One region of the Sinorhizobium sp. RAC02 genome, then DNA from elsewhere that is predicted to be linked to it. Evidence: riboswitches for the same ligand, from Rfam matches in the RefSeq annotation. Region 1 holds a riboswitch; each other region holds the start of a gene.
What was found. A riboswitch is a leader RNA that binds a small molecule or an ion and turns the genes downstream of it on or off. The one in region 1 is predicted to bind thiamine pyrophosphate.

Region 1 (7,565 bases):
CATGTCCGCCCTCCCGCCGCGCATGGTGACGTGTTGCGCGCGGTGAGAAGTGGCGCAACGGCGATCGGCATCATCGACGGTAATTTCGAGCATGTGGCGCCCGTCTGGCACAAGGAAGTCCTCCATGCACTCGATCAGGGCGTAGCGGTTTTCGGCGCGGCCAGCATGGGGGCCTTGCGTGCGGCCGAATGTGATGCCTTCGGCATGATCGGTGTCGGGCGCATCTACGAGGACTACGCCGCCGGCCGCCGGGTGGATGATGCGGATGTCGCGCTTCTGCACGGCCCTGCCGAGCTCGGTTATCCCGCACTTTCCCTTCCGCTCGTCAATGTCGATGCCACGCTGGACCGGCTGGAGGGGCTTGATAAGTCTACCATATCAACCCTTCGTGATATTGCCGCGGCGCTTTTCTACAAGGACAGAACCTGGCCTGCGATCATCAAATCCGCTGGAATGGCGGAAGATCGCATCGAGGTCCTACAACTTCTCCACGCAGCAACCGTGAACCAGAAGCGCGCGGACGCGCTCGCCCTTGTTCGTACAATGGTGGATTTCCCCTCGCAAACGCCTGCAAAACGCGGGGACTGGTCGTTCAGGGCAACGACACTTTGGCGATCCGTCGCCGATCAACCGGAAACGCAATAGAACGTGCAATTTCCCATTCCGCGTGTGTCACGCCTGAGTCACGCGCAGAGCCCGAGAGTCACGCCTATACTCGCTGCCAGGGGTACAGAGTGAGCGTTGCTCCGGGGGCAAGGACATGAACATCGATACCATTGAAGTGGAAGACCGCGGTACGGAACTGCTGGCGCTAGCGCGACTCGTCGCGTTTGCGCTGGAATCGGCCAAATCGCTGGATGCCGAAGTCGTTGAATTCTGCCTGGACAAGGCGCTGAGGGCGGTGCTGGACCAGATCGACGAACCATCCCGCATGATGCTGACATCCAGTGACATCATGCTGATGAATCGTTCGGCACTCTGCTGAACAAAAGAGATCGGCCGGTCCGCCGGCCGAAGCCAAGCCGCCGCCCTCCTCCGCGGCGCTGATCGTGCGTGCGGCCCGAACCTGCGGGCCGCCGCCGATCTTCGAGATTCATAGCCCGACACGCCGTCCATCCAGCCCGCGCGCTGGAAATGGCGATCCGGTCTTTTCCCGGCAGCCAGGAACCGTTACGCAGGAGCCGCAAGACGGCCATTCCGGCGTCTGGAACGGAGAACGGCATGTTCGGTCCCACGGCCATCATCCTCGACAGGGCGCTCCACACCCTGACACATCGGGCGAGAGCGGTGATCAAGACACGTCGGTCTGCATAGGCCGTGAACGCGCTTGCAGCCTATGGCAGCCTCTTCCTTGCCGCATTCGTCGCCGCGACAATCCTGCCTGCCCAGTCCGAGGCCGTGCTCGCCGGATTGCTGGCCACCGGCCGCCATTCGCCGGAAATCCTGGTCCTCATCGCCGGCATCGGCAATGTGCTCGGCTCGGTCATCAACTGGCTGCTCGGCCGCAGCGTCGAGCGCTTCCGCGATGCCCGCTGGTTCCCCGTCAGCGCGAAAAACCTCGACCGCGCCGGGCAATGGTATCGCAGATATGGCTGGTGGAGCCTGCTTCTGAGCTGGTTGCCGTTCATTGGCGATCCCTTGACTGTAGCGGCTGGCATCATGCGCGAACCGTTTCCGCGCTTCCTGCTCGTCGTTTCCATCGCCAAATTCGGCCGCTACATCGTGCTCGCCGCGCTCGTCCTGCACTGGTTCTGAATTTTTTTCACCGGCGATGGAATGAGAGCCACGCAGCGCTCGTATATTGGGACATGAACGGAAAGACACCCGGCTTCAATGTGATCGGACAGCTTGCGGCGCTTCGGCGCTATGCGCTCTCGCTCGTCCGCAATCCGGACGAAGCGGAAGACCTTGTGCATGACGCGCTGGTGAAGGCCTATGAGCGCCAGTCCACCTTCCGCACCGGCGCGAATGTGCGCAACTGGCTGATGTCGATCCTGCACAATGCCCATATCGACCGTCTGCGCCAGCGACATTCGCAAAAGCGCCGCCATGATGCCGCGGCCGAAGTGGCGGAAACATCCGTGCCGGCAAACCAGGATCATTCGGTGCGCCTGACGCAGTTGCGCAACGCCTTCTTCGCCCTGCCGGAGGAGCAGCGCGAAGCCCTGCACCTCGTCGCCATCGAAGAGCTTTCCTACCAGGAAGCCGCCGACACGCTCGGCATTCCGGTCGGCACGCTGATGTCGCGGGTCGCCCGCGCCCGCAAACGGCTGCGGGCCTTTGAACAGAACGGCGCTACCGCGCCTGTCACGCATCTCAAGATCGTCGGAGGCACTGACGATGACAAGCAATGATCCCATCATCGAATCCGATCTCAACGCCTATGTCGACGACCAGCTCGCCGTCGGCCGGCGCATCGAGGTAGAGGCCTATCTTTCGGAACGGCCGGAGGTCGCCGCCCAGATCATGAAGGATCTTCGCGTGCGCGACGAGTTGCGCCTGGCGCTTGCCGACCACCGCACGGTGACCCGGCAGGCAACGCGTGAAGCCGCGCGTCTGCTGGAACGCGCGCTGTCGCGCCGTCGCATCTTCTCGGTCTTCCGCCGCGCCGCCACCATCGCGCTTTTTGTTGCCGCCGGCTGGACCGCGCATGCGACGCTCGGGCCGTTCGGCGCAACGGAGGTCATTGCCTCGACGCCACCCCCGGCCTTTGTCGAAGAGGCCGTCAGAGCGCACAAGACGACGCTGCTGCGCGACTCCATGGCTTCGCAGCCCGAAATCGAAATCTTCGATCCGGCCGAAATCCGCTCGGCGACGGCCATCGTGCTGCCAAACCTGCCGAAGGGCTGGACCGTGGTCGACACGCAGGTCTTCCCCTCCGCCTACGGCCCGAGCGTCGAGCTGGTGCTGGAGCCGCGCAAGGACGAACGCCTGTCGCTTTTTGCCGTGCGCCCCGGCTCGTTTGCCGTGCAGCACGTCCTGCTCTTCCACGCTGACAATGCCCGGGCGGCCTACTGGCAGATCGGCGAGGTCGCCTATGCGCTGGTATCGGAAAGCCTAAAGGCCGACGACCTGGCGGAAACCGCGCGGGATCTCTCGCGCACGCTTTACTGATCAACCGTTCCACCGAAGGAGACCCATGATGGAACCCGTACAACAGCGATTTGGCTACGGCGCGAAGGCGCAGTCGGCCGCCCTCTTCGACGAGGGTCTGCGCCAGCATATGCTGCGCGTCTACAACTACATGGGCGCAGGCCTAGTCATCACCGGCCTCGTCGCCTTCATCGTCGGCTCGACGCCGGCCCTCTACGTGCCGATCTTCTCGTCCCCGCTGAAGTGGGTCGTGATGCTGGCGCCGCTCGCCTTCGTCTTCTTCTTCTCGTTCAAGATCCAGACGATGTCGGCCAGCACGGCACAGATGATGTTCTGGGCCTTCTGCGCCGTGATGGGCCTGTCGCTCGCCTCGGTGTTCCTCGTCTTCACTGGCACGAGCATCGCGCGCACCTTCTTCATCGCGGCCTCGATGTTCGGCACGACGAGCCTTTACGGCTACGTGACGAAGCGTGACCTGTCGAAGTTCGGCTCGTTCCTGATCATGGGCCTGATCGGCGTCGTCATCGCCTCGATCGTCAACATCTTCCTCGGTTCGAGCGCGCTGCAGTTCGCGATTTCCGTGATCGGCATCGTCGTGTTCGTCGGCCTCACCGCTTGGGACACGCAGAACATCAAGGAACAGTATGCCGAAAACATCGACCAGGAATCGCAACAGAAGATGGCCGTGTTCGGTGCGCTTTCGCTCTACCTGAACTTCGTCAACATCTTCCAGCTGCTGCTGAATTTCACCGGCGAGCGCGAATAGTTTTCGCACTGATTTCAAAGGAAACGGCGGGGCAAAACCCCGCCGTTTCTGTTTGTGCGCACCGCAACAAAACGTGAGTAAAAACTTACATATTTTACCGTGTTGACAAATCGCCCCGTAGCGTCTTTGCTTAAGGCATTCACCAGGGGGGTCCCGACAAGGGGCTGAGATTCTGCTAGCTTTCGCAGCGCAGTGACCCGTTGAACCTGATCCAGTTCATACTGGCGTAGGGACGGTGCAAGCGCTGTTTTGACAGGTGGTCCGACGTCCGGATTCCGTGTCGGCGTCTTTCCATCATTCCGGCTTTAGGACTGGGTCTCCAAACGAAAACTTGGAGCCTCACGATGAATATTGCCGCCCAGAAGCTTACCCCCACCGTCACCACCGGCGCCCTGCCCGCCTCGCGCAAGATCCACATCGCCGGCGAGCAGCATCCGCATATCCGCGTGCCGATGCGCGAGATTTCCCTGCACCCGACCTCCGGCGAGCCGCCGGTCGTGGTCTACGACGCCTCCGGCCCCTACACCGACCTCAGCCATGTCGTTGCCATCGAGGCCGGCCTGCCACGCTTGCGCGAAACCTGGGTTTCAGCCCGCGGCGACACTGTGGGCTATGAGGGCCGCCACATCCGCCCGGAGGACAACGGCTTTGCCACCGGCGAGCGACTGACGCCGGAATTCCCCGTTCGCAACCATCCGCGCCGGGCAACGGACGGCAAGGCGGTGACCCAGCTTGCCTATGCCCGCGCCGGCATCGTTACTCCGGAAATGGAATTCATCGCGATCCGCGAAAACCTCGGCCGCAAGGCGGTGAAGGAGGCGCTTGCCCGTGACGGCGAGAGTTTTGGCGCACACATTCCGGATTTCGTCACGCCGGAATTCGTCCGCCAGGAAGTCGCAAGCGGCCGTGCCGTCATCCCCGCCAACATCAACCATCTGGAAGCCGAGCCGATGATCATCGGCCGTAATTTTCTGGTGAAGATCAACGCCAACATCGGCAATTCCGCCGTCACTTCTTCCATGGCGGAGGAGGTCGAGAAGATGGTCTGGGCGATCCGCTGGGGCGCGGATACCGTCATGGATCTCTCCACCGGCCGCAACATCCACAACATCCGCGAATGGATCATCCGCAATTCACCCGTACCGATCGGCACCGTGCCGCTCTACCAGGCGCTGGAAAAGGTCAATGGCATTGCCGAGGACCTGACCTGGGAAGTCTACCGCGACACGCTGATCGAACAGGCCGAGCAGGGCGTCGACTATTTCACCATCCACGCCGGCGTGCGCCTTCCCTACATCCCGCTCACCGTCAACCGCGTTACCGGCATCGTCTCGCGCGGCGGCTCGATCATGGCCAAGTGGTGTCTGCATCACCATCGCGAGAGCTTCCTGTACGAGCATTTCGAGGAAATCTGTGACATCTGCCGCGCCTATGACGTCACCTTCTCGCTCGGCGACGGCCTGCGCCCCGGCTCGATTGCCGACGCAAACGACGCCGCGCAATTCGCCGAACTGGAGACACTCGGCGAACTGACAAAGATCGCCTGGGCGAAGGACTGCCAGGTCATGATCGAAGGCCCCGGCCATGTGCCGATGCACAAGATCAAGGAGAACATGGACAAGCAGCTGCAGGTCTGCGGCGAGGCCCCGTTCTACACGCTTGGCCCGTTGACGACCGACATCGCTCCCGGCTACGACCACATCACGTCGGGCATCGGTGCGGCGATGATCGGCTGGTTCGGAACGGCCATGCTCTGCTACGTCACGCCGAAGGAGCATCTCGGCCTGCCGGATCGCAACGACGTGAAGGTCGGCGTCATTACCTACAAGATCGCGGCGCATGCCGCCGATCTCGCCAAGGGCCATCCGGCGGCAAAACTACGCGACGACGCATTGTCGCGCGCCCGTTTCGAGTTCCGCTGGGAGGACCAGTTCAACCTCTCGCTCGACCCGGAAACGGCGCGGTCCTTCCACGACGAGACGCTGCCGAAGGAAGCGCACAAGGTGGCGCATTTCTGCTCGATGTGCGGGCCGAAATTCTGCTCCATGCGCATCTCGCACGACATTCGCGCCGAGGCGCAGAAGGAGGGGCTGGAGGCAATGGCCGCGAAATTCCGCGAGGGCGGTGATCTCTACATGCCCCTCGGTCAAACGCCGGTCGGAGAATGACCATGCGCGTTCTCGTCAAGGGGGCCGGCGTTGCCGGCCTGACGGTCGCCTGGCAGCTCTATCGCCACGGCTTCGACGTCACGATTGCAGAGCGCGCCGGAAAAGTTGGCACCGGCGCCTCCGGCTTTGCCGGCGGCATGCTGGCGCCGTGGTGCGAGCGGGAAAATGCCGAGGAACCCGTGCTGACCCTCGGGCGCATGGCCGCCGACTGGTGGGAGGCCGCCCTGCCCGGCCATGTGCACCGTCGTGGCACTCTGGTCGTCGCCGGCGGCCGCGATGCCGGCGAACTCGACCGTTTTGCCGGCCGCACCAGCGGCTGGGAATGGCTGGACGATGCAGGGATCTCGGCTCTCGAGCCGGATCTCGCCGGCCGTTTCCGCAAGGCGCTGTTCTTCCGGCAGGAGGCGCATCTCGATCCTCGCAAGGCGCTTTCCGCGTTGACCGCAGGCCTTGAAGAGGCGCGCATGCGTTTCCTCTTCGGCGCAGCCGGCGAACCAACCCGCTACGATCGGGTGATCGACTGCACGGGTGCTGCCCGAATCGGCCGCCTTCCGAACCTTCGGGGCGTGCGCGGAGAAATGCTGTCGCTCGAAAGCGACGAGATAACCCTCTCCCGCCCCGTCCGCCTGCTGCATCCACGCCATCCGATCTACATCGTGCCGCGCGACAAGGGCCGCTTCATGGTCGGCGCGACCATGATCGAAAGCGAGGATACCGGCCCCATCACCGCCCGTTCGCTGATGGAGTTGCTCAATGCCACATACGCGCTCCACCCCGCCTTCGGGGAAGCGCGGCTTGTGGAAACAGGCGCAGGCGTGCGTCCAGCCTACCCCGACAACCTGCCGCGTGTGACGGAAGACGGTGACACTCTTCACGTCAATGGCTTCTACCGGCACGGCTTTCTGCTCGCCCCTGCCATGGCGGGCGAGGTTGCACGGCGGCTTCTGGCAGAACAGAGACAACCGGAAAGGCGGGCATCATGACCTTCATCATCAATGGCGAGGAACAGCAGGTTGCGGCCGCCACACTCGCCGACCTGCTCTCCACCCTCGACTACGAGGGCGAATGGCTGGCGACGGCGGTGAACGGTGAGCTGGTGCACCGCGAGGATCGCGCCGGCTTCACGCTCGGAGACCGTGACCGCATCGAAATCCTGTCGCCCATGCAGGGAGGCTGATATGCTGAAACTCTATGATATCGAGGTTCAATCCCGCCTGCTGCTCGGCACCGCGCGTTATCCGTCTCCCGCCATTCTGGCCGAGGCGGTGCGGCGCTCCAAAACGGAAATCGTCACCGTATCGCTGCGCCGGGAGACGTCCGGCGGCAAGGCGAGCGGCGCCTTCTTCGAGCTGATCCGTGAACTCGGCGTGCGCGTATTGCCCAACACTGCCGGCTGCCACAGCTTGCAGGAGGCCGTGCTGACGGCGAAGATGGCGCGGGAGGTTTTCCGCACCGACTGGATCAAGCTGGAGGTGATCGGCCATCACGATACGCTGCAGCCCGATGTCTTCGGCCTCGTCGAGGCGGCCCGCATCCTG
Region 2 (7,565 bases), 350 kb from region 1:
GTCGAAGCGGATGCCGAGCTTGCCGTGCAGGAAGGTCTGGCCGCGCACATAGCCTTCTTCCGGCGCATCGCCGTAGAGCAGACCGTCGATGCCGGCGAGGTAATAGTCGCGGCCACGGTCGCCCACCGTGCCTTCCGCCCCGAAGGCCCGTGCATGCAGCCGCGCCAGTTCCACGCGCTGCGGCGCGTTCGGATGGCTCGACAGGAAGTCGAGGCTCTGGTCGGAATCGGGGTCGACCGCCGTGAAGCGGGCATAGGCCGCCATGGAATCGAGGAAACGCGCCGCCGCATACGGGTCGTAACCCGCCTCGCCCAGCATGCGCACGCCGATGACGTCGGCCTGGAGTTCCTGGTTGCGCGAGAAGGCGGCGAGGCGCATTTTCCCGCGCGCCAGCGCCTGCTTGCCGGCAATGTTGCTGGAGAGCACTTCCGCCACCACGCGGCTCGCGATGACTTCCGCCTCTTCCTTCTTCTGTCGCTCGATGCCGTGATTGGCGGTGACGTGCGCCATTTCGTGCGACAGCACGGCCGCCACTTCCGATGCATCATTGGCAAGCGCCAGCAGGCCGCGCGTCACGTAGAGATAACCGCCCGGCAGCGCAAAGGCGTTGATCGCCGGTGAATTCAGGATGGTGATGCGATAGGACTGGTTCGGGTTTTCCGAAACGAGCGTCAGTGCGCCGGCAATGCGCGCGACAAGCCGCTCGGTTTTGGCGTCCTTGTACTCGCCGCCATAGCTCGCAACGATGCGCGGATGCTCGCGTGCACCCATCTGGGCGCGCGGATCGTTCTTCTGCACCTCGTCGACGATCTGCGGATTGGACGATGGCGAGATCGTTGGCTCGTAGGTCTGCTCGATGATCGACTGGCAGCCGGAAAGCAGCATGCCGGCAAGCAGCAGCCCCGCGATGGGTCTGAAAACCCCGCGTCCGGATACCACTGCAGTGTCCTGCATTGCTTTCGCCATTTCTCTTGCCCACAGCCATGACGGAGCCCTCGCCCGAACAGCAACCCTGCGGTGCAGCTCGAACGCGGATCCTCGCGTCCTCGAATAGAGGAGATAGACGCACCATACCCGGCCGGCAACCTCCGATTCGACAAACGCTTCCCTTGTGGCTCCGGTGACACAGGGGGGCGACCAAATTGTGGCACCGCGCGAGGGCGAAAACCCGCCCTTCCCGCTAAATCGCGGAATGACCGAGGAATTTTGCAACCCCTGGCGGTTCCCGCCGCGATAGGAAGTCGCGCGCCGCCTCGTCGAGCACGATCGCACCGTCCTCGAGAAACAGCACCCGGTCGGCCAGCCGGCGGATATCGTCCGGCTGGTGGGTGATGAACAGCATCGTGCTCTTCGTCTCGGCACGAAGCTCTAGAAGCAGCTTTGCCATGTCGGCCCGCATGGCCGGATCGAGTGCTGCAAACGGCTCGTCGAGCAGCAGGATCGGCCGGCGCCGCACCAGCGCGCGGGCGAGCGCCACGCGCTGCCGCTCGCCGCCGGAGAGCGAGCCGGGCAGGCGTCGCTCGAAACCACCGAGGCCGACGCGTGAAAGCGCCGAGAAAACGCTCTGCCGCGCCGCCGTATCGAGCCGCAGCCCCGGATGGATGCCAAGCCCGACATTGTCGGCAATCGTTAGATGCGCGAAGAGATTGTTGTCCTGGAAGATGATGGAGACGGGCCGCTCCGCCGGTTCGCGCGCCGCCATATCCTCGCCAAGAAGCGACACCGTCCCCGCCGCCGGCGCCTGGAAACCGGCGATCACGTTGAACAGCGTCGATTTCCCCGCCCCCGACGGCCCCGCCACGGCAACCGCTTCGCCCGCGGCAATGGCGCAATCGAAGGTCAGCCGTTTCTCATCGAAGCGCACGGTGACATCGGTCAGGCGAACGGCAATATCAGGCATCGCTGGAGGGTCTTTCCGTTGGACGCTCCGCCGCCGTCGAGGGCAGCGTCAGAGCCAGGCATATCAGGCCGAGGATCAGCGCGATGCCCGCCGCATCCGCCGTGCGATAGCTCGCCATGCGCGAGAACAGCAGCCAGGGCAGCGTGACAAAACCTTCGGCACCGAAGATGGCGACGGCCCCGAGATCGCCGAGCGACAGCGCCATGGCAAAGGCAAAGGCCGTCAGGAACGGTTTCTTGAGTGCCGGCCAGTCGATCCATAGCAGGCGATGCATCCCTGTGACGCCGAGGCTGAGCGCAAGCCGTGCCGTGCGGGCAAGATGCGTGCGATAGGCCGGCTCCAGCACGCGCACCACGAAGGGCAGCGCCATCAGCGCATTGATGACGGTGATGACGGCAGGCGCGAACCGCCCCGTCTCGCCGAACAGCCGGAGCACCAGAAACCAGCCCGTCGCGACGACGACCGGCGGCACGAGCAGGATGAGCGAACCGACCGCCGGCAGCGCGCGGCCCATCGCCCGCGTTGCGGCACCCGCACCGCCCGCTTCCGCAAGCCGCGGCACGAGCACGACCGGCAAGGCGATCGCGAGGCTGAGGCTCGCGGAAGCAAAGGAGATCGCAAGGCTGGTGAGCAGCGCCCGATGCAGCAGCGGATCAAGCGCCAGCCGGCCGAAATCCGCCGCCAGCCCCGCCGCAAGGGTCGCGGCGAGCGGCGCGGCGGTGAACAGCGTGAAGACGAGGATGACGACCCCATCGGCAAGGCGCCGCCGGCGCCCGTCGAAACGGCGGATGGCGCGGCCGGCCGTCGCACCTTCCTCCGGGGGACGCGCGAACAGCGACAGGAGCCAGAGCAGCGCCGCCGTCACGGCGATCTGCAGGAAGGCCAGAAGCACGGCGCGCTGCGGATCGAAATCGAAGCGCAGCGCCTGGTAGATCGCCACCTCGATCGTCGTCGCCGCCGGCCCGCCGCCGAGCGTCAGCACGATGGTGAAACTCGTTGCGCAAAGCATGAAGACGAGCCCGGCAATGCCCGGCAAGACGCGCCGGATCACCGGCCATTCGATCAGCCGGAAGACAGCACCGCCGCCCATGCCGAGATTGGCCGACGACAGCCAGTATTCCGGCGGAATGCGGTCGAGCGCCGCCAGCAGGAAGCGGGCGGCGAGCGGCAGGTTGAAGAAGACATGGGCAATCAGGATGCCGGCGAGCCCGTAGACGCTGACCGGGTTCTGCAAACCACCGAGCCGCAGCAGATCATTGACCACACCCTGCCGCCCCCAGACCTCGATAATGCCAAGCGCAGCCACCAGCGCCGGCAGCCCGAGCGGCACGACGGAGAGGCGGATGATCCACACCCGCTCCCGAAAATCCCGCTGTCGCGCCAGCGCGCGGGCGACGGGAATGGCAAGCAGGAGGGAAAGCCCGGTCGAAAGTGTCGCCTGCATCAGGGTAAACTGCGCCACGCGCCAGATATAGGCGTCGAACAGCGGCGTATCGCCGCCGCCGGCATGCGCCAGCAGCATCACCGTCGCCACGCCGACGAAAGCAAGCACGCCGCCGAGGGCAAGGCCCCCGGCGACGCGCAATGTCTTTCGTTCAGCGCGTGCGAAGATCACGTTACTTGGCGCTCATCGCGGCCAGCCATTCGTCGATCCAGGCCTTGCGGTTCGCCGCCACCTCGTCCGATGCCATCAGGAAGGTCTTTTCCGGTTTGACCAGTGCGTCGAAGGCGGCCGGCAGCGGATCCTTCGTCTTGGCGGCCGGCATCATCCAGTTGGTTTCCGGGATGATCGACTGGAAGTCAGGTCCGGTCATGAAGGTCAGGAACTGCTTTGCCAGGTCCTTGTCGTCGGAGGTGCGCGTCAGGCCGGCCACCTCGATCTGCACATAATGCCCTTCGGAGAAGGCGGCCGCCTTGTAGCGCTCCGACTTTTCCGCGATCACATGGTAGGCCGGCGAGGTCGTGTAGGACAGCACCATCGGCGCCTCGCCCTTGGTGAACAGGCCGTACGCTTCCGACCAGCCGGGCGTCACCGTCAAGACGCGGTTCTTGAGCGTGCCCCAGGCCTCGCCCGCCTTGTCGCCATAGACCGACTTCACCCAGAGCAGCAGGCCGAGCCCCGGCGTCGAGGTGCGCGGGTCCTCGATGACGATCTTCTGCGACGGATCGCCCTCGACCAGTTCCTTCAGGCTCGTCGGCGGATTTTTCACCGTTTCGGTGTCGTAGATCACGGCGAAATGGCCGTAGTCATAGGGCAGGAACGTATCGTCGGAAAAACCGCCCGGCACCGTCAGCCCCTCGGGCGTCAGGCCGTGCGCCTCGAAAAGCCCGGTCGCCTTCGCCTCGGTAATAAGGTTGGTGTCGAGGCCGAGCACCACGTCGGCCTTCGTGCCCTCGCCTTCCAGCTTCAGGCGCGTCAACAGCTCGACGCCGTCGGCCACGCCGACCCATTCGACCGTGCAGCCGCAGGTCTTTTCGAAGGCTTCCTTGACCTTCGGGCCGGGGCCCCATTCGGAAACGAAGCTTTCATAGGTGTAGATCGTTAGCGTCTTGTCCTGCGCGAAGGCGGGAAAAGCGATGGAAACGGCAAGTGCCGCAATCGAGGACAATACAATCTTGCGCATCCGCGCCTCCTAGTCTGTTCACAAACGGGAATAGGGCGCTGGAATGTGCCGTCTAATCCCTCCGCCGGTACGAGCCGGATCAGGTTCTTCGGGTTGGCGAAACCGCCTCTCAGCCCATGGATCGAAACCCACAAGCACCCCGTTAGAGCAGGAAAAGGCATAATCCCGCTTGTGACAGTGCGCAAGGGGTTGTGCGGGCAAGCACCCTCCGGTCGATGCAAAACGGCACGGCCCCGGCCTGTTCCATGCGGAACAGCGCGGGGCGGGGCGATGTGGGAAAGTCCAATTACCGGATGAGAGAGGCTCATCCCCCGGAACTCAGGAGAGACCCATGCGCAAGTTCATCGTTTCCGCCACCGTTGCCCTCGTTGCAGCCGTTTCCTTCGCCGCCCCCTCGCAGGCCGGCTACTACAGCTACGGCCACAAGCCGCACTGCTTCATCAAGAAAGTGAAGTCCTACGATTACTACGGCAACGTCATCATCAAGAAGATCAAGGTCTGCAAATAAACCACCCGCCCCCTGACCTCCCCAAAAGCCCGGATGTCCCTGCATCCGGGTTTTTGCTTTCTGGGTGTTATCGGCCAGAGCCAGCAGTACGAAAGGAAGCCGTCATCTTCAAAAAAAAGTCCCCACATTTTCCCCACCCCGCAAATCCATGCCTACAATCCTCTCATCCCGCCGAAGGATACGCTGCCAGGCGTGGCAGTCAGGCGGGATCGGCGCTTTCGGTGCGGGAAGGACGTGAACCTTCACCGGAAGGGCCTGCGGAAAATGGTCTCCCTCCGGCGATCCGGGGGAAACGACGGGGGCGCCGGGCCGGGCCTGCCGTTTCTCCTGATAAATTCGACGGGCGTGCCTGTGGGGCACACAAAGGGATCGGGTTTGGCGCCGGGTGACGTCCGCGGGGTTTACCCCGGTTCGTCCGGCGCGATGGAAGACGGTGCCGACCGGCAGCCATGGCTGCGGCGCCGTAAGTCTGAGGGCGTGCATGGCGCTTTCCCTGCGGAAAGGCACGCCACCGTTCCCATAGACCCATCCTCCCAGAGAGACCGAGTCGCAGGCAAAAACCGCTGAACGGGGCGCTGCAAGGTGCCACATAAACTCACTCATACGAGGCAGCTTCCAGCGCCCCGTCCGATGCTTCCTCACAAAACCACGGGCGGAAACGCCGCGTGGATATGCCTGCTGGCTCGGAAGAGCCGGGCAAAACGCCAAAATCTTTCCCTTTCCCGGAAACATGCGCTAAGGGCATCAGCCATGACCTTGCCGGCACCGACAGACCAGACCTTCGTCGTCCTCCTCGGAGGCGCGCTCCAGCCGACGCCGCGGCTTGCGGCGGACGTTGCGGGTGCGCGTGTCGTGGCGGCCGATGGCGGCATGCGGCATGCGAAAACCCTTGGCGTCACGCCGGAAATCTGGGTCGGCGATTTCGATTCCACGCCGCCGGACTTGCTGGCCGCCTGGCCGGACATCGAGCGCCAGCCCTATCCCGTCGCCAAGAACGAGACCGACGGCGCCATCGCCGTCTCCGCCGCCACCGAGCGCGGCGCAAAAAACATCGTGCTGGCCGGCGCACTCGGCGGCGAACGCAGCGACCATGCCCTGATGCACCTCCTCCACGCCGTATCGCTGGAAGAGCAGGGCTTTTCGATAAAACTCACCTCCGGCGAGGAAGAGGCCTGGCCGCTCCTGCCAGGCAGCCGCGAAATCGACCTGCCGAAGGGCAGCCTGTTTTCCGTTCTCGGCCTCTCGCCGCTTGCAGGCCTCGATATCGGCAACGTGCGCTATCCGCTGACGAATTTCTCGCTGCCCTTCGGGGCATCCCGCACCATCTCCAATGTCGCGGAAGGCGCAATCCGTCTTTCGCTCGCCTCCGGCCGCGCGATCCTGATCGCCCGGCCCTATGACCTTTCAGGAGCCTGACCCTTGGCACCGCCCATCCTCAAACTCGACGACATCTTCCTGAGCTTCGGCGGCACGCCGCTGCTGGCCGGCGCGAGCCTGCAGGTGGAGCCCGGTGACCGCATCTGCCTTGTCGGCCGCAACGGCTCGGGCAAGTCGACGCTGATGAAGATCGCCGCCGGCCTTGCCGAGGCGCAATCCGGCGAGGTGTTCCGCCACCCGTCCGCCACCATCCGCTACCTGCATCAGGCGCCGGATTTCGACGGCTACGACACGGTGGCCGCCTATGCGGAATCAGGCCTTGGCCCGAGCGACGATCCCTACCGCGTCACCTACCTGCTCGAACATCTCGGCCTCAACGGCACCGAGGACCCGAAGTCGCTGTCGGGCGGCGAGGCGCGCCGGGCGGCGCTCGCCCGCGTCATGGCGCCGGAGCCGGATATTCTTCTGCTCGACGAGCCGACCAACCATCTGGATCTCCCAACCATCGAATGGCTGGAAGGCGAGCTGCAATCGACGCGCTCGGCCCTCGTCGTCATCTCGCACGACCGTCGTTTCCTCGAAAAGGTCTCGAACGCCACCGTCTGGCTTGATCGCGGCCAGTCGCGCCGGCTCAACCGCGGCTTCGGTCACTTCGAAGCCTGGCGCGACGAGGTGCTGGAGGCCGAAGAGCTGGAACAGCACAAGCTCGGCAAGGCGATCGAACGCGAGGAACACTGGCTACGCTACGGCGTGACGGCGCGACGCAAGCGCAACATGCGCCGCCTCGGCGCACTGCATGATCTGCGCTCGCGCTACCGCGGCCACAAGGGCCCGCAGGGCAGCGTGCAGGCCAGCGCCTCCGACGCGCAAGAGTCCGGCAAGCTGGTCATCGAGGCGGACAAGATTACCAAGGCCTATGGGGAGCGCACCATCGTCGCGCCCTTCTCGATCCGCGTGCACCGTGGCGACTGCATCGGCCTCGTCGGCCCGAACGGTGCCGGCAAGACCACCCTGCTCAAGATGCTGACCGGGCAGCTCGAGCCGGACAGCGGCACGGTGAAGCTCGGCACCAACCTGGAGATCGCGACCCTCGACCAGCGCCGCGAGGACCTGAACCTCGACGACACGCTCGCCCATTACCTGACCGACGGCCGCG
Region 3 (7,565 bases), 910 kb from region 1:
CTGCAAGACCGTATTCTCCAAGGGCCAAAGGGGAGCCGTCCATGCGCAAGACCATGATATCCGCCGCCATCGCAGCCTTGTCCCTCGTCGCCTTCGCCGCACCGGCCTTTGCCGGCAGGATGCCGGACGCCGCGACGATCCGGCCAGCCGGCCTCGTTGACCTCGCCACCACTACTACGGCCATAAGCCGACGTGTTTCTGGAAGAAGGTCAAGAGGTACGACTACTACGGCAATGTCATCATCAAGAAGATCAAGGTCTGCCACTGAGGCGTTCGCGGCCGGCGCAGACTAGGAAATGCCATTGCAACGGGGTAGGACGGAATGACCGCCCTCCCGGAGGGCATCCATGTGCCTCACGCGTTCAGGACCCGCCATGCCGCTTGCAGGAAAACGCATCCTCCTCGTCATCTCCGGCGGCATCGCCGCCTATAAGAGTCTCGACCTGATCCGGCGTCTACGGGAACGGGGCGCGGAGGTGCGGCCCGTCATGACCGCAGGCGCGCAGCAGTTCGTCACGCCGCTTGCCGTCGGCGCGCTTTCCGCCGGCCATGTCTATACGGACCTTTTTTCACGCGAGGACGAGCAGGATGTCGGGCATATAAGGCTGGCACGCGACTGCGATCTCATCATCGTCGCCCCCGCCACCGCCGACCTGATGGCCAAGATGGCGAACGGCCTTGCCGACGACCTCGCCTCGACCCTGCTGCTCGCCACCGATCGCCCGGTGCTGCTGGCGCCGGCCATGAACCCGAAAATGTGGTCGCACCCCGCGACACGCCGCAATGTCGCGACGCTGCGCAAGGATGGCCTCGCCTTCGTCGGCCCCAATGCCGGCGAAATGGCGGAAGGCGGCGAGGCTGGCCTCGGCCGCATGGCCGAACCCTTGGAAATCGTTGCCGCCGCCGAAGGCCTTCTCGACGGTGGAGCCAAGCCGCTCACCGGCCGCACCGCCATCGTCACCTCAGGCCCGACGCATGAGCCGATCGACCCGGTGCGCTACATCGCCAACCGTTCTTCCGGCCGGCAGGGCCATGCCATCGCCGCCGCCCTTGCCCGGCTTGGTGCGCAGGTGACGCTCGTCTCCGGGCCTGTCACACTCGCCGATCCGCCGGGTGTCACCGTCATCAAGGTGGAACGGGCGGACGAGATGCTGCAGGCCGTGCTTGGCGCATTGCCGGCGGACATCGCGGTGATGGTCGCGGCCGTCGCCGACTGGCGCGTCGCGACGCCGAACGCAGAAAAGATCAAGAAGCAGCCGGGCGAAGGTCCGCCGCCGCTGATGCTGGCGGAAAACCCTGACATCCTGAAGACCGTCGGCCACCACGCGAAGCGCCCGAAGGTCGTCGTCGGCTTTGCTGCCGAGACGCAGGATGTCGAAAACAATGGGCGCGTAAAGCTTCAGAAGAAAGGTGCCGATCTTATCGTCGCCAACGACGTTTCGCCGGAAACCGGCATCATGGGTGGCACGCGAAACAGCGTGAAGCTGATCACCGCCGCCGGCGTCGAGCAATGGCCGGACCTGTCGAAGGAAGACGTTGCCGGCCGCCTTGCCGGCTGGATCGCCGAGCGGCTTATTTGACGAGGGCGAGCTTCGCGTCCATCGTGCTCGCCGGCCGGCCGGCGGGCGTGAAGATGCGCACGTCGACGCCGTTTTCGCCAAGCACCACGGCGCTGCCATCGGGAATTTCCACCCAGGCTTCCGTGTCGTCGTTCAGCGGTTCGGAAACGAGGCAGTAGCCGCCGGTCTCCCCCATCGGGGCCGCATAGAGCGTCGGGGCGGCGTAGTCCGTCGCATAGCGCACGGCATAAAGCTGGTCGCCATCGGTGAAGGCAGCAGTGAAACGCACGAGCACGCGGCGTTCCAGATGGGCGGCAAGGCGCTCGACGAAAGCGATGGTCTCCGCCATCGCGCCGAGCGGATCGCGAGCCAGGCCGAATTGCAGCGCCAGCAGGAAGAGCAGTTCCGAATCCGTCGAGCCGGTGCGGGCATTGTAGAGGTCGTTGTCGAGCATGGTTTCGAGCGGCCGGCGCAGGTGCTCGAAATCGGCGATCTGGCCGTTGTGCATGAAGGACCAGATGCCGTTGACGAAGGGATGGCAATTGTCGCGCCGCGTGCCGCCGCCTGTTGCGGCGCGAACATGGGCGAGGAAAAGCGGCGAGCGGACCTGGCGCGCGATGCTTCTGAGATTGCAGTCGGACCAGGCCGGCAGGATATCGCGGTAGCGGCCGGGCTCCGGGCGCTCGCCATACCAGGCAATGCCGAAGCCGTCGCCATTGGTGGACGTCTTGGCGCGCGTGGCGCAATGGGATTGTTCGATCAGCGAGTGAGCCGGCGAGGACACCAGTTCCTCGAGATAAAGCGGCTCTCCGCGATAGGCTGCCCAACGGCACATGACGCTATTCTCGCTTTCGAAGACCGGCGACGAACCGGTGTTTGACCAGACGCATTAACCATGGCACTGGCCTGATTTTCAACGCAAATGGGTAAAAATGCGTTAACGAATGTAAACGGGCCGAAACCATGCGTGTCATTCTGATGACAATGCGGCCTGCCGGCAGTTTCCGGCGGAACAGCGTGGTCATCCTGTTGACGGTGCGACGTGAGGGCCTATCCTCTCACGACAAGGGAAGGACGCACCATGCGCATCGACGGGCAATGCCATTGTGGCGACGTGACCTATACGGCCGAGATCGACCCGGACGCCGTTTCGATCTGCCATTGCACGGATTGCCAGCGGCTGACCGGCTCGCCCTATCGCGTGACCGTCAGCACGCCGCGCGAGGCGGTGGCCCTCACCGGCAACCCGCCGAAACTCTACGTCAAGACGGCGGAAAGCGGCCGCAAGCGCCTACAATATTTCTGCGCCCAATGCGGCTCGCCGCTTTTCGTCACCGGCACGGACGAGGATGCTGACATGTGGGGCATCCGCTGGGGCAGCATCAATCAGCGGGCCGCCCTGAAGCCGAAACGCCAGAGCTGGTGTGCGTCCGCCATGGACTGGTTCGGCGAAACGGCGGCCCTGCCGCCCGAGCAGCGGGACTGAACCATGGCGACCGGGTCCTTCCAGATCTTGCGGACGGGTATAGACGGCATCGAGGCGGTGATTGCAGACAGCAGTCACGTCTTTGCACGCCATAGCCATGACGCCTATGGCGTCGGCATGATCGAGCGCGGCGCGCAGAAATCGGCAAGCGGGCGCGGCATTGTGGAGGCCGAAGCCGGCAACACCATCACCGTCAATCCCGGCGAGGTGCATGACGGCGCGCCGCTTGGCGACGCCTCACGCGCCTGGCGCATGCTCTATATACAGCCGGCTGTCGTTGCCGCCGCTGCAGAGGACATTTTTGAAGGCCGGCCGCGCGAGGAGTTTTATGCGCCCGTGCTGGAGGATGGCCGTATTGCGGGCCTCGCCGCCGCCGCCCTCACCGCGCTGCTGGATCGTCACACCACCTCCATCGGCCGTGACGAACGCCTGTTAATGCTGCTCGCAGCCGTGTTGCGGGAACGGGCGCCGAAGAGCAGCAGCGCTGCCGCATCGCGCGTCAGCCGCGCCCGCGACCGCCTCGATAGCGACCCCGCCTCCGTGATCACCCTCGAAGAGCTTGCCGCAGAAAGCGGGCTCGGCCGCTTCCGGCTGGTGCGCGACTTCGCCCGCATCACCGGCCTCACGCCGCATGCCTATCTGCTCCAGCGCCGCACCGAACTCGCCCGGCGGATGATTTCACGCGGCACCGCGCTTGCCGAGGTGGCGATTGCCGCGGGTTTTGCCGACCAGAGCCATATGACGCGCAACTTTACGCGCCGCTACGGCTACACGCCCGGCGCCTATCTCACCGCCAGCGCCTGAACCTGCAATTTCGTTCAAGACCAATCATACCCTTCCGGTGTCCCCTGCAGCCTCCTCTTCTGCACGGGACCTGCCATGACCACCGAATTCCTCATCACCTCGCTCGTCGTCATCCTGCTACCGGGCACCGGCGTCATCTACACGCTGGCGCTCGGCATCAGCGGCGGATTTCGCGCCGGGTTGCTCGCCGCCTTCGGCTGCACGCTCGGCATCATTCCGCATATCCTCGCCAGCGTCGTCGGCCTTGCCGCGGTTCTGCATGCCAGCGCGCTTGCCTTCGAGGTGCTGCGCTATATCGGCGTCGCCTATCTGCTGTTCATCGCGTGGAGCTTGCTGAAGGATAGCAATGCGCTGGATATCAGAGATGAAAAGGCACCCGCCGAACGCGCGCTTCGCATCGTGCGAAAGGGCATTCTCACCAACATCTTCAACCCGAAGCTTTCGCTGTTCTTCCTGGCGTTCCTGCCGCAATTCGTGCCGGCGGACGCGGCGGACGCCACGGCGCAGATGCTCTTTCTCGGCGGCGTCTTCATGCTGCTCACTTTCCTGGTCTTCGCCCTCTACGGCGCGCTTGCCGCAGGGTTTCGACACCAGGTCCTTAGCCGGCCAAGGATCATGGTCTGGACGCAGCGCAGCTTTGCCGCCGCCCTTGGCCTCATGGGCCTGCGGCTCGCACTGGCAGACCGCTGACGATCAGGTCCAGAGCGCGTGGAAGTGATGAAGCGGTCCGTGGCCGGAGCCAACAGCAAGGGCATCCGAGGTGCGCACCGCGCCGGCGATGAAGCTCTTCGCTGCGGCAACGGCATCCGCAAGCGGCTTGCCCTTGCCAAGTTCCGCCGCGATCGCGCTCGACAGCGAGCAACCGGTGCCGTGGGTGTTGCGCGTCAGTACGCGCACACCCTCGAACCAGCGTTGCCCGTCGGTCGTCGCAAGCACATCGGGGCTTTGCCCACCCGGCAGGTGGCCACCCTTCAAAAGCACGGCCTTCGGGCCGAGCGCCAGCAAGCGCATAGCCTGATCTTCCATTCCCGCGCGGTCGATCGCCTCCGGTTCACCGAGCAACGCGGCCGCTTCCGGCAGGTTGGGCGTCAGCACGGTCGCAAGCGGCAGCAGGCGCCGCGTCAGCGCCTCGACGGCCTGGCTCTCCAGCAGGGATGCCCCGCCCTTCGCAACCATCACCGGATCCACCACGATCGGCAGCCCGCGACGCGACGAAAGTGCCCTGGCGACAGCCTCGGCGATTTCCGCCGAGGCGATCATGCCGATCTTCACCGCATGCACGCGAATGTCGCCAAAAATATCCGCAATCTGCGCCGCAACGAAGGTAGGGGGCACGAGATGCACGCCGGAGACGCCCTGCGTGTTCTGTGCCGTCAACGCGGTCAGAACGGCCATGCCATAGGTGCCGCGGGCGGCGAAGGTCTTGAGGTCGGCCTGGATGCCGGCGCCGCCTGACGGGTCGGATCCCGCAATCGAGAGAATGTTTGCAATCGCCTCAGTCAACGCGCCTCCTCGCGACGAAGGCAGCAGACGGGCAGCACCCAGTCGACTCCCTCCGCCGGCATGATCCGGTTCAGGTTCAAAGGGTGCTTCTCAGCCCGCCTTCCGGCGGACGCCCCTGTCAGGGACGGGTTTTCGCAAATGCCGCCGCACCTGTCACGCCGAAAGTGACAGATGCGCTATTCGATCACACATTGGCCAATCACGCCTTGGTGACGTGATATTCCTTGATGGCCACCATCTTGATCGCCGGATAGCGCTCTGCCTCGTAGCGCAGCGAGAAGGCATCCTGCGCCAGGAACACCGGATCGCCATCGAGGTCGCGGGCGATATCGCCGCGGCGCTGGGTGACGAATTTGTCGAGTTCGGCCGGACTGTCGGACGAAATCCAGCGGCAGACGGAGAAGCGCGACATTTCGAAGGAGACTGGCAGGCCGTATTCCCCCTGAAGCCGCTCCTTCAAGACGTCGAGCTGCAGTGCACCGACGACGCCGACAATGGCGGGCGAGCCGTCTTCCGGCGAGAAGAGCTGCACAACGCCCTCTTCCGCCATCTGCTGGAGCGCTTCCTTCAGCTTCTTCGCCTTCATCGCGTCTTCCAGCCGCACGCGACGGAGAATTTCCGGCGCGAAGTTCGGCACGCCTTCGAAGACCAGCGCCTCGCCTTCGGTCAGCGTATCGCCGATGCGCAAGGTGCCGTGGTTCGGAATACCCACCACGTCGCCGGCATAGGCCGTGTCGGCCAGCTGGCGCTGCGAAGCGAAGAAGAACTGCGGCGCCGACAGGCCGATCTGCTTGCCCGTGCGGGCAAGGCGCACCTTCATGCCGCGTTCCAGCATGCCGGAGCAGACGCGGGCAAAGGCGATGCGGTCGCGGTGGTTCGGGTCCATGTTCGCCTGGATCTTGAAGACGAAGGCGGTCATCTTGTTTTCGGCCGCATGCACCTTGCGCACGTCGGCAACCTGGTCACGCGGCGGCGGGGCGATGGCGCCGAGCGCGTTGATCAGATCGCGCACGCCGAAATTGCGCAGCGCCGAGCCAAAGAAGACAGGCGTCATGTGGCCCTCGAGGAAGGCCTCGCGATCGAACGGCCGGCAAACCCCTTGGGCAAGCTCGAGTTCCTCGATGAAGGTCTCGCGCTCGTTTTCCGGCAGGTTCTTGGCGACGATCGCGGGGTCGTCGATCTTCGTCGGCTGCACCTGCTTGTCAGAGCCGCGGAACGTGCCTTCGGCGAGATGGAAGGAGCCGCAGAAGGTCTTCGAGCGGCCGACGGGCCACGTGATCGGCGCGGTATCGAGCGCCAGCTTCTCCTCGACCTCGTCGAGGATCTCGAAGGGATCGCGGCTCTCGCGGTCCATCTTGTTGACGAACGTAATGATCGGGATGTCGCGCAGGCGGCAGACCTCGAACAGTTTTAGCGTGCGCGGCTCGATACCTTTTGCCGCGTCGATGACCATGACGGCTGCATCCACCGCCGTCAGCGTGCGGTAGGTGTCGTCGGCGAAGTCTTCGTGGCCGGGCGTATCGAGAATGTTGAAGACGTTGCCGTCATATTCGAAGGTCATCACCGAGGTCACGACCGAGATGCCGCGCTCGCGCTCGATCTTCATCCAGTCCGAACGGGTCTGGATGCGGTCCTTCTTCGCCTTCACTTCGCCGGCGAGCTGGATGGCGCCGCCGAACAGAAGCAGCTTTTCGGTGAGAGTGGTTTTACCAGCATCCGGGTGCGCGATGATCGCGAAGGTGCGGCGGCGGGAGACCGCCTCGGCAAGGGTTTCGGCCATTTTCTGCAATATCCTGTGAGTTGCCGCGGTCTTTACAGTCTCCGCCGGGAAGATGCAATTGACGGTGCAAGCGACGGCACGGCTTATGGGCGCCATGAACGCGCACGCCCCTTCGAAGCCCACCCTTTCCCTCGTCCGCCTGCCGCATGGCGCGGAAATCGAGCTCCCCGCCTACGAGACCGCAGGTGCTGCCGGCATGGACCTGCGCGCCGCTGTCGAGACCGACGCGCCGCTGACGTTGGCGCCTGGAAAGCGCGCGCTCGTGCCAACCGGCTTCGTGTTCGAAATCCCGCTCGGCTACGAGGGCCAGATCCGCCCCCGCTCCGGCCTCGCCTTCAAGAACGGCATCACCTGCCTTAACACACCCGGCACCGTCGACAGCGACTATCGCGGCGAAGTGAAGGTGCTGCTGGCCAATCTTGGCGAGGAGCCG

Region 2: linked by a shared signal. The riboswitch ahead of thiB (thiamine ABC transporter substrate binding subunit) and the one ahead of thiC (phosphomethylpyrimidine synthase ThiC) in region 1 are both predicted to bind thiamine pyrophosphate.
Region 3: linked by a shared signal. The riboswitch ahead of thiD (bifunctional hydroxymethylpyrimidine kinase/phosphomethylpyrimidine kinase) and the one ahead of thiC (phosphomethylpyrimidine synthase ThiC) in region 1 are both predicted to bind thiamine pyrophosphate.

Annotation. Positions count from the first base shown of each region.
Region 1 is NZ_CP016450.1:3,819,691-3,827,255, reverse strand. It holds gene BSY16_RS18340 (TfuA-like protein) at 1-645, shown strand, start outside; gene BSY16_RS18335 (hypothetical protein) at 761-985, shown strand; gene BSY16_RS18330 (YqaA family protein) at 1,318-1,755, shown strand; gene BSY16_RS18325 (sigma-70 family RNA polymerase sigma factor) at 1,809-2,354, shown strand; gene BSY16_RS18320 (anti-sigma factor family protein) at 2,341-3,114, shown strand; gene BSY16_RS18315 (Bax inhibitor-1/YccA family protein) at 3,143-3,859, shown strand; TPP riboswitch at 3,994-4,110, shown strand; gene thiC (phosphomethylpyrimidine synthase ThiC) at 4,204-6,027, shown strand; gene thiO (glycine oxidase ThiO) at 6,030-7,010, shown strand; gene thiS (sulfur carrier protein ThiS) at 7,007-7,204, shown strand; gene BSY16_RS18295 (thiazole synthase) at 7,206-7,565, shown strand, end outside.
Region 2 is NZ_CP016450.1:3,466,439-3,474,003, reverse strand. It holds gene BSY16_RS16655 (M48 family metalloprotease) at 1-954, opposite strand, end outside; gene thiQ (thiamine ABC transporter ATP-binding protein) at 1,181-1,900, opposite strand; gene thiP (thiamine/thiamine pyrophosphate ABC transporter permease) at 1,893-3,512, opposite strand; gene thiB (thiamine ABC transporter substrate binding subunit) at 3,517-4,524, opposite strand; TPP riboswitch at 4,564-4,676, opposite strand; gene BSY16_RS32465 (hypothetical protein) at 4,856-5,032, shown strand; gene BSY16_RS16635 (thiamine diphosphokinase) at 5,783-6,448, shown strand; gene BSY16_RS16630 (ABC-F family ATP-binding cassette domain-containing protein) at 6,452-7,565, shown strand, end outside.
Region 3 is NZ_CP016450.1:2,913,531-2,921,095, forward strand. It holds gene coaBC (bifunctional phosphopantothenoylcysteine decarboxylase/phosphopantothenate--cysteine ligase CoaBC) at 375-1,580, shown strand; gene BSY16_RS14010 (class II glutamine amidotransferase) at 1,573-2,394, opposite strand; gene BSY16_RS14015 (GFA family protein) at 2,641-3,045, shown strand; gene BSY16_RS14020 (AraC family transcriptional regulator) at 3,049-3,849, shown strand; gene BSY16_RS14025 (LysE family translocator) at 3,925-4,539, shown strand; gene thiD (bifunctional hydroxymethylpyrimidine kinase/phosphomethylpyrimidine kinase) at 4,543-5,352, opposite strand; TPP riboswitch at 5,383-5,479, opposite strand; gene BSY16_RS14035 (peptide chain release factor 3) at 5,552-7,132, opposite strand; gene dut (dUTP diphosphatase) at 7,227-7,565, shown strand, end outside.